One region of the Enterobacter sp. RHBSTW-00994 genome, then DNA from elsewhere that is predicted to be linked to it. Evidence: predicted binding sites of a transcription regulator. Region 1 holds the regulator's gene; the other holds the start of a gene.

What was found. Region 1 encodes Fur, which represses iron uptake genes when iron is present. Its sites were predicted from a motif close to ATAATAATGAGAACNACTATCAA; they were not measured.
Region 2: a site for Fur is predicted at 5,743-5,765, ahead of sodA (superoxide dismutase [Mn]). Genes of this name have one in related genera too.

Annotation. Positions count from the first base shown of each region.
Region 1 covers NZ_CP056199.1:1,322,231-1,329,777, forward strand. Annotated here, with positions in the region: gene nagE (PTS N-acetyl glucosamine transporter subunit IIABC) at 46-1,995, shown strand; gene glnS (glutamine--tRNA ligase) at 2,176-3,843, shown strand; gene chiP (chitoporin) at 4,291-5,688, shown strand; gene chiQ (ChiQ/YbfN family lipoprotein) at 5,735-6,064, shown strand; gene fur (ferric iron uptake transcriptional regulator) at 6,197-6,643, opposite strand; gene fldA (flavodoxin FldA) at 6,936-7,466, opposite strand.
Region 2 covers NZ_CP056199.1:4,779,526-4,787,072, reverse strand. Annotated here, with positions in the region: gene rhaA (L-rhamnose isomerase) at 1-988, opposite strand, end outside; gene rhaB (rhamnulokinase) at 985-2,454, opposite strand; gene rhaS (HTH-type transcriptional activator RhaS) at 2,756-3,592, shown strand; gene rhaR (HTH-type transcriptional activator RhaR) at 3,666-4,514, shown strand; gene rhaT (L-rhamnose/proton symporter RhaT) at 4,515-5,549, opposite strand; gene sodA (superoxide dismutase [Mn]) at 5,839-6,459, shown strand; gene yiiM (6-hydroxyaminopurine reductase) at 6,467-7,204, shown strand; gene cpxA (envelope stress sensor histidine kinase CpxA) at 7,287-7,547, opposite strand, start outside.

The DNA of each region.
Region 1 (7,547 bases):
CAGATTAAGCACGAGCCTTTCATGGGGTCTCGTAGGGGGAATAGGATGAATATTTTAGGTTTTTTCCAGCGCCTCGGTAGAGCTTTGCAGCTCCCTATCGCCGTGCTACCGGTTGCTGCGTTGCTGCTGCGATTCGGGCAACCTGATCTTCTTAACGTACCGTTTATTGCTCAGGCAGGCGGTGCGATTTTTGACAACCTGGCGCTGATTTTCGCCATCGGTGTGGCATCAAGCTGGTCAAAAGACAGTGCGGGTGCAGCAGCCCTGGCTGGGGCAGTCGGTTACTTCATCCTAACGAAAGCGATGGTAACGATTAACCCGGAAATTAACATGGGCGTACTGGCAGGTATTATTACTGGTCTGGTCGGTGGTGCAGTCTATAACCGCTGGGCGAACATTAAGCTGCCAGACTTCCTGAGCTTCTTTGGGGGCAAACGTTTCGTGCCGATCGCGACAGGCTTCTTCTGTCTGGTACTGGCCGCCATATTTGGCTACGTTTGGCCGCCAGTGCAGCACGCTATCCATGCGGGCGGCGAGTGGATCGTTTCTGCCGGCGCAATGGGTGCAGGTATTTTCGGCTTTATCAACCGTCTGCTGATCCCAACCGGCCTGCATCAAGTGCTGAATACCATCGCTTGGTTCCAGATTGGTGAGTTCACTAACGCTGCTGGCGCAGTATTCCACGGTGATATCAACCGTTTCTATGCAGGTGACGGCACTGCGGGCATGTTCATGTCTGGTTTCTTCCCAATCATGATGTTTGGTCTGCCGGGTGCTGCGCTGGCAATGTACCTGGCTGCGCCGAAAGCGCGTCGCCCAATGGTTGGCGGTATGCTGCTGTCCGTTGCGGTAACGGCCTTCCTGACCGGTGTGACAGAGCCGCTGGAATTCCTGTTCATGTTCCTGGCTCCGCTGCTGTATCTGATGCACGCGGTGCTGACCGGTATCAGCCTGTTTGTTGCCACCCTTCTGGGTATCCATGCTGGTTTCTCCTTCTCAGCAGGCGCGATTGACTATGTGTTGATGTACAACCTGCCAGCGGCAAGTAAGAACGTCTGGATGCTGGTAGTGATGGGCCTGGTCTTCTTTGTTGTCTACTTCCTTCTGTTCAGCGCGGTTATTCGTATGTTTAATCTGAAAACGCCGGGCCGTGAAGAGACGAATGAGGATGTCGTTACTGGTGAAGCAAATAGCAATACCGAAGAAGGCTTGGCCCAGTTGGCAACCAGCTATATTGCCGCAGTCGGCGGTACTGATAACCTGAAAGCTATTGATGCCTGTATTACCCGTCTGCGTTTGACCGTGGGCGACTCTGCGCGTGTCAGCGATGCTATGTGCAAACGTCTGGGTGCATCGGGCGTGGTAAAACTGAACAAACAAACCATCCAGGTGATTGTGGGGGCAAAAGCTGAATCTATCGGCGACGAAATGAAAAAAGTGGTTGCCCGTGGACCGGTAGCCGCGTCCTCGACTGACAGTGCGCCAGTGGCTGAAACTCCAGCAGCAAAACCTCAGGCTGTACCAAACGCAACTACCATTGCTGCACTGGTTTCCCCAGTGACCGGTGAAGTGGTTGCCATTGAGCAGGTTCCTGACGAAGCCTTCGCCAGCAAAGCTGTCGGTGACGGTGTGGCGGTGAAACCAACGGAAAAAACCGTGGTATCTCCGGCAGCCGGTACGATTGTGAAGATCTTCAACACCAACCACGCGTTCTGCCTTGAAACCGAAAAAGGCGCGGAAATCGTCGTCCACATGGGCATCGATACCGTCGCGCTGAACGGTAAAGGCTTTACCCGTCTGGTAGAAGAGGGGGCTGAAGTGGTTGCAGGCCAGCCGATTCTGGAAATGGATCTGGACTTCCTGAACGCGAATGCGCGCTCCATGATAAGCCCGGTTGTTTGTAGCAACATCGACGACTTCAGCGGCCTGGTTCTGCAGGCAAAAGGTCAGGTTGTTGCGGGTCAAACACCACTGTATGAGATTAAAGGCAAGTAATCGCTCCTGAGTAGAGTGCGTGCCTTAAGCGGCGGGGGAGATCCTCCGCCGCTTTTTTTTGCAGCAAATGCCCCCAATATTCACCTCAACGCCGTTTTTTGCATAACTAAAGGTTGTCACTACGTCCGGCTTATAAGATCATATGCCGTTATACGTTGTTTACGCTTTGAGGAATCTACGATGAGTGAGGCTGAAGCCCGCCCGAGTAACTTTATTCGTCAGATCATCGATGAAGATCTGGCCAGTGGTAAGCACACCACAATCCATACCCGTTTTCCGCCGGAACCGAATGGTTACCTGCATATTGGCCATGCGAAATCTATCTGTCTGAACTTTGGCATTGCGCAAGACTACAAGGGTCAGTGCAATCTGCGTTTCGATGACACGAACCCTGTAAAAGAAGACATCGAATACGTTGAGTCAATTAAGAACGACGTGCAATGGCTCGGTTTCAACTGGTCTGGCGATATTTGCTACTCCTCAGATTATTTTGATCAACTCTTTGCCTACGCAGTTGAGCTGATTAACAAAGGTTTGGCTTATGTTGATGAGCTGTCTGCTGACGAAATCCGTGAATACCGCGGCTCGTTGACTGCGCCGGGAAAAAACAGCCCATTCCGCGATCGCAGCGTTGAAGAGAATCTCGCGCTGTTCGAAAAAATGCGTGCGGGTGGCTTCGAAGAAGGCAAGGCTTGTCTGCGTGCCAAAATCGATATGGCGTCTCCGTTCATCGTGATGCGCGATCCGGTGTTGTACCGTATCAAGTTTGCAGAGCATCACCAGACCGGCAATAAGTGGTGCATCTACCCGATGTATGACTTTACCCACTGCATTAGCGATGCGCTGGAAGGCATCACGCATTCGCTGTGTACGCTGGAATTCCAGGACAACCGTCGTCTGTACGACTGGGTGCTGGATAACATCACTATTCCGGTGCATCCGCGCCAGTACGAGTTCTCTCGTCTGAATCTGGAATACACCGTGATGTCCAAGCGTAAGCTGAATCTGCTGGTGACTGACAAACATGTTGAAGGCTGGGACGACCCACGCATGCCGACCATCTCCGGTCTGCGCCGTCGTGGTTACACGTCTGCATCCATTCGCGAGTTCATCAAACGTATCGGTGTGACCAAGCAAGATAACACCATCGAAATGGCGTCTCTGGAATCTTGTATTCGTGAAGATTTAAACGAAAATGCACCGCGCGCGATGGCCGTTATTGACCCCGTTAAGCTGGTTATCGAAAATTATCCTCAGGGCGAAAGTGAACTCGTCACGATGCCTAACCATCCGAGCAAACCAGAGATGGGCAGCCGTGAAGTGCCGTTTAGCGGTGAGATCTGGATCGATCGTGCTGACTTCCGTGAAGAAGCCAACAAACAGTACAAGCGCCTGGTGATGGGTAAAGAAGTTCGTCTGCGTAATGCGTATGTGATAAAAGCTGAACGTGTTGAAAAAGACGCGGAAGGCAATATCACCACGATTTTCTGTACTTATGATGCGGATACTCTGAGCAAAGATCCTGCGGATGGTCGCAAAGTGAAAGGCGTGATCCACTGGGTTAGCGCTGCCCACGCGCTGCCGATTGAAATTCGTCTCTACGATCGTCTGTTCAGCGTACCAAATCCAGGTGCAGCGGACGATTTCCTGGCGACTATTAACCCCGACTCTCTGGTCATCAGGCAGGGTTATGCAGAACCGTCTCTGAAACAGGCTGAAACCGGTAAAGCGTTCCAGTTTGAACGTGAGGGATATTTCTGTCTGGACAGCCGTCACAGTACGGCGGAAAAGCCCGTGTTTAACCGCACTGTGGGTTTGCGTGATACCTGGGCCAAAGCAGGCGAATAATAACGCTTCGTAGGTCAATGAGAAACAACGCCGCTAACTGCGGCGTTTTTTTTATTTTATGATCATACCGTTAATGAAAGGTATGTCATGGCGATGTCAAAATATCAGGTCAATGAGCTGCTACTTATTTTTCTCGAAAAAAGTTCGAAGTATTTGTCCACCAATGGACTGAGATAAATCGTCGACAAAAATAGTTCTTCCTTGCTTAAACTAACTGATTTTCCGCGTAAAACCTCGAATTGGCGGAAGTGTTACAAATCACTACCAATTATGTGCACTTCGTCATAATCCTGACTTTTGCCTACTAAAAAGCATTGATAATTCGTGTCGCGAAAAATAACCTAAAGGCGGTAGTTAATTCGAGGGTATTTCTAACTACCCCAGACCATCAGGTCTTTTATATTTTTCGCCGTTTAGGCGTTTTAATTCGTCAAAGAGGATTTATCTATGCGTACGTTCAGTGGCAAACGTAGTGCGCTGGCGCTGGCTATTGCCGGTGTCACAGCAATGTCTGGTTGGGTTGTCTCCCCAGAAGTTCATGCAGCAGGATTTGTCGATGATTCCACGTTAACAGGCGGTGTCTATTACTGGCAGCGTGAGCGTGATCGTAAAGATGTTACCGAAGACAAATATAAAACCAACCTTTCTCACTCCACCTGGAACGCCAACCTGGATTTCCAGTCTGGTTATGCAGCCGATATGTTCGGTCTTGATATTGCAGCATTTACCGCAATTGAAATGGCAGAAAATGGCGATAGCGGCCACCCGAACGAAATTGCCTTCTCTTCCAGTAATAAAGCGTACAAAGAAGACTGGTCTGGCGATAAAAGCGGGGTCAGCCTGTATAAAGCGGCTGCAAAATTCAAATACGGTCCTGTATGGGCGCGAGCAGGTTATATTCAGCCAACCGGACAAACCCTGTTAGCACCGCACTGGAGCTTTATGCCAGGTACTTATCAGGGCGCAGAAGCCGGAGCTAATTTTGACTACGGTGATGCGGGCGCGTTGAGCTTCTCCTATATGTGGACCAACGAGTACAAAGCGCCGTGGCATATTGAGATGGACAAGTTCTATCAGAACGACAGAAAAACCAAAGTAGAATATCTCCACTCACTCGGTGCGAAGTACGATTTCAAAAACGATCTGGTTCTTGAAGCCGCATTTGGTCAGGCTGAAGGGTATATCGATCAGTATTTTGCGAAAGCCAGCTACAAATTCGACATCATTGGTGGTCCTCTGAGCACCAGCTACCAGTTCTATGGTACGCGTGACAAAGCCAGCAATGGAACGGTTAACGATATTTATGCTGGCACAGCATGGTTGCAGGCGCTGACGTTTGGCTACAAAGTCGGTCAGGTTGATTTACGTCTGGAAGGGACCTGGGTGAAAGCTGAAGGCCAGCAAGGCTACTTCCTGCAACGTATGACACCAACCTATGCCTCTTCAAACGGTCGTCTGGATATTTGGTGGGATAACCGTTCTGACTTTAACGCCGATGGCGAAAAAGCCGTCTTCTTCGGCGCGATGTATGACCTGAAGAACTGGAACCTCCCGGGTTGGGCAGTGGGTGCATCTTATGCTTACGCCTGGGATGCGAAGCCTGCCGATATGGCCACCCCGGATGCTTACTACGACCCTAACTACCGTCTGAAAGAGTCCTCTTACAGCCTGGATGCGATTTACACACTGCAGGATGGCCGCGCAAAAGGCACGATGTTCAAGCTTCACTTCACTCAGTATGACAACCATTCCGATATCCCGAGCTATGCGGGCGGTTACGGCAACATCTTCCAGGATGAGCGAGACGTGAAATTTATGGTTATCGCGCCGTTCACTATTTTCTGATGAACCCTCCGGCGGGCTGAGTCCCGCCGGAAAGGAGACTGAAATGATGAAAAAAATCGTGCTTATTGCCGTCATGGCTGCCGGGCTTACAGCCTGTGCGCAACCTCAGGCCCCGAAAGAAGATTCTCGCCTGAAAGAGGCTTACAGCGCCTGCATTAATACGGCTGAAGGCTCGCCGGAAAAAATTGAAGCTTGCCAAAGTGGGCTGACTGTGCTGAAGAAAGAGAAAGCACATGAGCAATTCGCGACGCAGGAAAATGTCAGAGTGATGGATTACCAGGCCTGTATTCAGGCGCGTAAAACCGGTAACGATCAGGAAGTGGCAAAACGTTGCGACAAAATCTGGCAGGAAATTCGTAGCAATAACACCAAATAGTAAGCTGTTTGCCACGCCCGGAGACGCTCGTTTACTGTCAATACAGTAAGCAATGCATCTCCGGGCTTTTTTATTGATATTTCAGGCAAAAAAAAGCCAACCGTAAGGTTGGCTCAGAGTACGAAAGCGAGCTTATTTCGCGTCGTGCGCGTGATCGTCTTCACGACAATCGCCTTCTGCACAGTGACCATACAGGTACAGGCTGTGGTTAGTCAGGCGGATGCCATGACGTGCTGCGATTTCACGCTGACGCGCTTCGATGGAATCATCGCTAAACTCAATCACTTTGCCGCAATCGAGGCAAATCAAGTGATCGTGATGATGCTGTTGCGTCAGTTCGAACACGGATTTACCGCCTTCGAAGTTGTGACGGGTGACAATTCCGGCATCATCAAACTGGTTCAGAACACGGTATACGGTCGCCAGCCCAATCTCTTCGCCCATGTCGATCAGACGTTTGTAAAGATCTTCCGCACTGACGTGATGGTTATCCGGTCCTTGCAACACTTCCAGGATTTTCAAACGAGGAAGCGTAACTTTCAGGCCAGCCTTCTTTAATGCGGTATTGTTGTCAGTCATGCGGAATCTGTCCTGTTGCTAAACGATTCACTTCTAAAGAAGAAGTGACAGAAAATGCACTTGGGATAATGCGTCTCATTATAGAACTGCCATGCCTAAATGAAAACTGCAAGTCTCAAGCAAAGTATGCTTATAAAAACGTGGTATCGCCAACAAACTTGTTAGAAAGCGACCCCTTTACCAGACAGTTATTGTACAGGTATGAGCGCAAAAGTTAAAAGTTTGTAGCAATTAATTTAATTGGTACGACCTGATACTGCGACGCAACACAAATGCTGCGCCGCATCAATCATTAAGCGTTAAGGATGTCGTCCAGATTCAGCTCTTCGCGGATCTGTTTCACCCATTTTTCAACACGCTCAGCGGTCAGCTCCGGTTGGCGATCTTCATCAATGGCCAGACCGACAAAGTGATCGTCATCAGCCAGACCTTTAGAGGCCTCAAAGTGGTAACCCGCTGTTGGCCAGTGGCCTACAATCGCCGCGCCGCGTGGTTCAATGATATCGCGAATTGTTCCCAGTGCGTCACAGAAGTACTCTGCGTAATCTTCCTGATCGCCACAGCCGAACAGGGCAACCAGTTTACCGTTGAAGTCAACTTCTTCCAGCGTTGGGAAGAAATCGTCCCAGTCACACTGTGCTTCACCGTAGTACCAGGTTGGAATGCCGAGCAACAGGATGTCATAGCCTTCGAGATCTTCTTTGCTGCTCTTGGCAATGTCATGCACATCGGCAACATCTTTACCGAGCTGTTTTTGAATATTTTTTGCGATATTTTCGGTATTGCCGGTGTCACTGCCGAAAAAAATGCCGATGATTGCCATGAGTAAAATAACCTCTTGAAACTTAATGGTATGGTGGCGCGATTTGTCCACGGATAGGGGCAATAATAGCAGAACTGACAA
Region 2 (7,547 bases), 1.4 Mb from region 1:
CGTCAAAGAAATCAAGGCCAATGTGTACCCGGTCGAACAGGTCGTGACGGATGATTTCGCTGGCGATGGCCTGGGTTTCGTCATCCAGCAGGACCACATGATCGCTGTCCCAGCGCACCGGGCGGCTTACGTGCAGCAGCAGGCGGGGCACGTACAGCATGGCCGCAGAGATTTTGTCAGAGATCACTTCTGTTGGGTGGAAGTGGCCTGCATCCAGGCACAGTGCGGTCTGGCGGCTGGTGGCGTAACCCATGTAGAACTCGTTAGAGCCGACGGTATAGCTTTCTGCGCCAATGCCGAACAACTTGCTCTCGACGGCATCAATGTGGTGTGCCGGGTTCAGCTTCTCGCTGATGATTTCATCCAGTGCAGCCAGCAGGCGCTGGCGCGGGGCCAGGCGGTCAACGGTGATATCTTTCATGCCGTCCGGGATCCAGATATTCATTACCGACGGTGTGCCGAGTTGTTCGCCGAAGTACGCAGAGACGCGGCGGCTGGCTTTGACGTGGTCTATCCAGAACTGGCGGATTTCATCGTTAGCATGAGCGAGGGTAAACCCGTCGGCGCTCAGTGGGTGCGAGAAGCAGGACGGGTTAAAATCGAGTCCCAGCTTGTTGGCTTTAGCCCATTCCACCCAGTTCTTAAAGTGTTCTGGTTTGATCTCATTTCGTGCGACGGGTTCGTCAGACTCCAGATAGATGGCATGCAGGTTGAGACGTTTTGGACCTGGGATCAGGCTCAATGCCAGCTCCAGATCGGCACGCAGTTCGGCGGCGTTCCGCGCCTTGCCTGGATAGTTACCGGTCGCCTGAATGCCACCCGTTAGCGAACCGCCTGGGTTCTCGAAACCGGCGACGTCATCACCCTGCCAGCAGTGCATGGATACGGGCAGACGGTCGAGCTGGCGCAGCGCCTCGTCGACATCCACGCCGACGGCGGCGAAACGTTGTTTAGCCAGGTCCCAGGCTTGTTCAAGTTGAGTGGTCATGCGCAAAGCTCCTTAGTCAGTCGTTTTTGCTGAAACTGCGCCCGGTAGCGGGCAATTTCATGGCAGGGATTAGGGGTGAAGGTGGTCAGACGGTGATTTGCTGTGACCACCGAGCGGAAATCGTCAACGTTAGAAAGCTCATCCAGCGTCATCAGTTGAATGCCGATATTGCCGAGCGTTGAGGCTTCTACGGGGCCGGCGACGACGGTAATACCGCAGGCATCGGCGCAAAGCTGGTTCAGTAACAGGTTCTGGCCGCCACCACCGACAATGTGTAGCTGGCTGAATGGCTTACCGCGAAGGGCGGCAAGCTCGGCCAGGATGTCGGCATACAGCAGAGCGAGACTGTCGAAAATGCAGCGTGCCAGTTCAGCAGGGCTGGAGGGAACGGGCTGTCCTGCATCGAAGCAGGCGGCCTGGATCTCGGCACTCATGTGCGCCGGATTAATAAAGCGATCGTCGTTCGGGTTAATCAGGAACGTGCACGCCGTCATTTGTTCGGTGTCGGCGATGAGTTGTGGCAGGTCGGTTATGTTTTGCTCTTTAAGCACCCGCTGGAGCAGCCACAAACCCATGATATTTTTCAGTACCCGGTAGCGGCCTTCCGCTCCACCTTCGTTGGTGATATTGGCGGCCATTGCAGCATCGCTGGTGTACGGGGTTTTACTCTCAAAGCCCATCAGTGACCAGGTTCCGGATGAGAGATAGGCGGCATCTTTGTTGGCCAGCGGCGCGGCAATCACCGCGCTGGCGGTGTCGTGGCTGGCGACGGCGACCACAGGAATCGCATTACCCTGCGGGCAAATCCACTGACCGATCACATTACCGGGGTGCGTTGGCGTACCGAACCAGGCTGGCGATGCCCCCGTCCAGTTCAGCAGGCTCTCATCCCAGTTATCCGAGTTAATGTTCACCAGTTGAGTGGTGGTGGCGTTGGTGTATTCCCAGTTCATGTTGCCCGTCAGGCGGTAGCTGAAATAATCCGGGATCAGCAGAGCATGTGTAACCTGAGCCGCCAGCTCTGGCTGCTGTTCGATCAGCGCACGCAGCTGATACAGCGTGTTGAAGGGGAGAAACTGGATGCCGCTTCGACCGTAAATATTCGCCTTACCAAGCTGCGCCATGGCATGTGCCATCAGACCGTCGGTACGGCTGTCACGGTAGGAGACAGGCAGGCCGACACACTCACCGTGATCGTCCAGCAGGACATAATCCACCCCCCAGGTATCAATGCCTATGCTGTCGATTCGGATACCGTCATCGCAGACTTTCTTCAGCCCGGTGCGAATGTCAGCTTCCAGGCCGTCGATGTTCCAGGTGTCGAAACCGTCCTGTTTTTGCAGGCAGTTAACAAAGCGGTGAATTTCGCGAAGCGAAAGCGTGCGCTGGTTGCAGTCCCAGGTGGCCAGCATTACACGGCCGCTGGATGCGCCTAAATCGACAGCCACACAATGGCGAAAAGTCATGGTCGGATCCTTCGTTAAGTCATTGGCGTTGAGTGTAAGAAAGGGAAGAAAAAGCCACCTTCTCGCTACTGACAGCGGAAATCCGTGGCTGGCAAGAAAGCAAAGATGAACGTGAGGGAGTTCACAGTTTCCAGTAATGACGGGCGTTGCAGGCAGTGTGACGCTTGCCGCATTTCCCGATCTTTCCATCCGTTTCTTGAAAAACGGACAGCTTTTGCGCGCTTTACTGCTGAAAATTTAAGGTGAGTACGGAGAGCCTTAATTACTATTTTGAGAACATTTCTCATTGGTGGGGGCCGTTATGACCGTACTACACAGCGTGGATTTTTTTCCTTCGGGAGGTTCGCCCGTTGCGATTGAGCCACGGCTCCCTCAGGCTGCATTTCCTGAGCATCATCATGATTTTCATGAAATTGTTATTGTTGAGCATGGAACGGGTATCCATGTGTTTAACGGCCAGCCGTACACCATCAGCGGGGGGACGGTCTGCTTTGTGCGCGATCATGATCGCCATTTGTATGAGCATACCGATAACCTGTGCCTGACCAACGTGCTCTATCGCTCGCCGGATGCGTTCCAGTTTCTCTCCGGGCTTAATCAACTGCTGCCGCAGGAGAAGGACGGACACTACCCGTCACACTGGCGGGTGAATCAGGCCACATTGCAGCAGGTACGCCAGTTGGTGAGCCAGATGGAACAGAGTGAAGATGGGCTGGAAACGCATGCCATCGCCACGCGTGAGCTGTTGTTCATGCAACTGCTGGTTCTGCTGCGCCGTAGCAGTCTGGTGGAAGGTCTGGGGAATAATGATGCCCGGTTGAATCAGCTGATGGCCTGGCTTGAGGATCACTTTTCTGAAGATGTTTGTTGGGAAATGCTGGCGGAGCATTTTTCGTTGTCGCTGCGAACCCTGCATCGGCAGCTAAAACTGCAAACCGGACTTACCCCACAGCGGTATCTCAACCGCCTGCGGCTGATTAAGGCCCGCCATCTGTTGCGCCATACTGACGAGAGCGTGACGGATATTGCTTATCGCTGTGGTTTTGGCGACAGTAACCACTTTTCGACGCTCTTTCGCCGAGAATTTAGCTGGTCGCCACGTGATATTCGCCAGGGCAAGGACACGCCACTGCAGTAACGCGAGGGCAGTCACCGTTTTTTTACCGCAAAAAGGCTAATAATGTCAGGTTATTCGCCGTTGAGGTCCTGCCGTGGCTACTCAGTTAATCCTTCGCAAAGATGATTTTTTTGCCTCCGCCGGGCAAGCCGTCGCGGTGGCTGATCGCTATCCGCAAAATGTCTTTGCGGAACATACCCACGAGTTTTGTGAACTGGTGCTGGTGTGGCGAGGTAACGGTTTGCACGTTCTTAACGACAGGCCTTATCGCATTACGCGCGGTGACTTGTTTTACATCCGCGCGGAAGATAAGCACTCCTACGCCTCGGTAAACGATCTGGTTCTGCAAAATGTGATTTATTGCCCGGACAGGCTCAAACTCAACCTTGACTGGGCTGCGACTATTCCAGGTTTTACCGAGGCTAAAGGCGCATCCCACTGGCGTTTGAGCAGTAACGGTATGAACCCGGTTCGCCAGGTGATCACCCAGCTTGAACAGGAGAGTCAGAAGGGCGATAGCCTGGCTAACCAGATGGCGGAGCTGCTGTTTGCTCAACTGGTGATGATGCTTAAACGCTATCGCTACGCCACCGATAACCCGTCCGCGACGGCGCAGGAAGCCCTGCTGGATAAATTGATCACGACGCTTGCTGGCAGCCTCAACCGCAGTTTTGTGCTGGAGAAATTTTGTGAGCAGGAACAGTGCAGCGAGCGCGCGCTACGCCAGCAGTTCCGCACCCAGACCGGGATGACGGTGAACCACTACCTTCGTCAGCTTCGAATTTGCCACGCGCAGTATCTGCTGCAACATACGGAGCTGATGGTGAGTGAAGTGGCAATGCGTTGTGGCTTTGAGGACAGTAACTACTTTTCGGTGGTGTTTAACCGCGAGGTGGGGATGACGCCGGTTCAGTGGCGTCATCGTAGTCGGAAAGCGGCGTAATCAGTTCGCCATACCGAGGCCGACAATATTGGCGGCGATGATTATCACCACGCAACCCAGGCTCAGTACGCCAACCGGACGACGCCCGGCATTGTTCCATTCCTTCAGTACCAGCCCAACCAGCCCACCGCACAGCACGTAAAAGCTCATGTGCAGCATCCAGCTCATGTAGTCATACTGCGCGGGAATACTGGCATGGCCCCAGGCGTAGAAGAAGAACTGCAAATACCACATCAGGCCGCCGAGGGCAGAGAGCAATACGTTGGTGATGATCAGGTTTTTTGCGAGCGAGAAATCGGCCTTTACCGACAAATTCTTCACTTTTGCCAGACGAATAAAACAGAATCCCAGGTTCACCAGCGCACCGCCGCCCATAATCACCACGTAGCTTGGCAGGGCGACATACAGCGGGTCAACGCCCAGCGCGGCAGCGGCTTCATGCATCGGTTTGGCGGCGTTCATGGCGAATGACATTCCGGCGGAGAAAATACCGCACATCACTGCCAGCAGCAGGCCTTTCTTCAGGTTGAAGTCTTCGGCCTTGATGCCCATTTTGCGCTCTTTCAACTGACCCGCGCGCGTGACAATCCCGACGCCAATGACGGCAACCATCACGCCCAGCAGCGTCATCCTTCCGCCTTCTGTGTTGATCAGCACATCAAAATTCCCGTTGAGGATTGGGGTCATCAATGTGCCGACAATCAGCGTGATACCAATCGCGATACCGATACCCATCGACATACCGAGATAGCGCATGGTGAGGCCGTAGTTGATATTACCGATGCCCCACATTGCACCAAACAGGAAAACCGGCAGCAGCGTGGAGGCGCTAAAGGAGGAGAAGTAGCCCCAGAAATCGGGCAATAGCATGGCGCTAATGGTCCAGGGCAGGATCAGCCATGAAACCGTTCCGCCAACGGACCACATGGTTTCCCATGACCAATGTTTAACCTTTTTAAACGGGGCATAGAAACAGGCTGCACTGGCTGCGCCTATCAAATGCCAGAAAATACCCATCGTAATCGCATGATTCATTTTTACATCCTCATCGTTTTTATATGTCGGTAGCTTCCCGCCGACTTGATGAGTGTAAAAATTAGGCGGTTTGAGAACCTTCAGAAGGTTGCCGCACTTTTCTTTTGGATGGCAATCAGCGCGTTAACCGCGTGAGCAGACTCACAGATTCTTGATTTGCACAAAAAACGATAACCTTATAAAAACTACGGCATTGATAATCATTTTCAATATCATTTAATTAACTATAATGAACCAACTGCTTACGCGGCATTAACAGCTGTGCCGCCCGACAATAATGGAGAGGATTATGAGTTATACACTGCCATCCCTGCCGTATGCCTACGACGCACTGGAACCGCATTTCGACAAGCAGACGATGGAAATCCATCACACCAAACATCACCAGGCTTACGTTAACAACGCGAACGCTGCGCTGGAAAGCCTGCCAGAATTCGCCAGCCTGTCTGCTGAAGAGCTGATCACTAAACTGGATCAACTGCCCGCTGACAAGAAAACCGTTCTGCGTAACAACGCCGGTGGTCACGCTAACCACAGCCTGTTCTGGAAAGGCCTGAAAACCGGCACTACGCTGCAGGGCGACCTGAAAGCAGCCATCGAGCGTGATTTCGGTTCCGTAGACGCTTTCAAAGCAGAGTTTGAAAAAGCAGCAGCAACCCGTTTCGGCTCTGGCTGGGCGTGGCTGGTACTGAAAGGTGACAAACTGGCTGTGGTTTCTACCGCTAACCAGGATTCCCCTCTGATGGGTGAAGCCATCTCCGGCGCATCTGGTTTCCCCATTGTGGGCCTGGACGTATGGGAACATGCGTACTACCTGAAATTCCAGAACCGTCGCCCGGACTACATCAAAGCCTTCTGGGACGTGGTGAACTGGGACGAAGCAGCAGCACGTTTCGCCGCTAAAAAATAAGGTTGCATTGACGCCTGTGAGAAGCGAGTCTGATGACTCGCTTTTTTTGTATCTGCATAAAGGAGCAGCGATGCATTACCCGGTGAATGTGTATACAGGCAAGGTAAGGGATTACGACGGCAGCCGCCCGAGTGCCATTGCAAAAATTCAGGTCGACGGTGAGCTGACGCTAACCGATCTCGGGCTTGCGGGTGACGAACAGGCCGAAAAAAAAATCCACGGCGGGCCTGACCGCGCGCTGTGTCATTATCCTCGCGAGCACTATCTCCACTGGATCCGTGAGTTTCCTGAACAGGCTGATCTGTTTGTGGCGCCGGCTTTTGGTGAGAACCTTTCTACGGAAGGGCTGACCGAGAAAAACGTCTTTATCGGCGATATTTTCCGCTGGGGCGATGCCTTGATTCAGGTCACGCAGCCGCGTTCGCCGTGTTTTAAGCTCAACTATCACTTCGGCATCAACGATATGTCGGCGCAACTGCAAAGCGCAGGCAAAACCGGCTGGTTGTATCGCGTTATTTTGGCCGGACAGGTCTTTGCAGATGCACCGCTGGAACTGGCGTCGCGTCTGAGTGATGTTTCCGTTTATGAGGCCTGCGCCATCGCCTGGCATATGCCCTTTGACGATGAGCAGTATCATCGGTTGTTGTCGGCGGCAGGGCTTTCAACAAGCTGGACGAGAACAATGCAAAATCGACGTAGTAGCGGGAAGATCGAAGATAATTCGCGGAGATTGTGGGGGAAATGACGCCCCCTCATCCAAAAGAGCGAGAGTGAAAAGAGCGCACCGGGTAATTCCCTCTCCCGCCGGGAGAGGGTTAGGGTTCGTACTACGAACGCTTATACAATGGCAACCAGATCGTTAACCGCAACCCACCCAGCGGGCTATCATCGGCTTTCACCCAGCCGCGATGTTGCTGAATGGCGGTTTCAACAATGGCCAGACCCAGCCCCGTACCACCAGATTCACGATCGCGAGCCTCGTCGGTACGGTAGAACGGACGGAAAATCTGCTCACGGTCTTCCTGACTCACGCCAGGACCATCGTCATCCACAATGATGGTGATACCGTCTTTGTCCACCGAGAACGC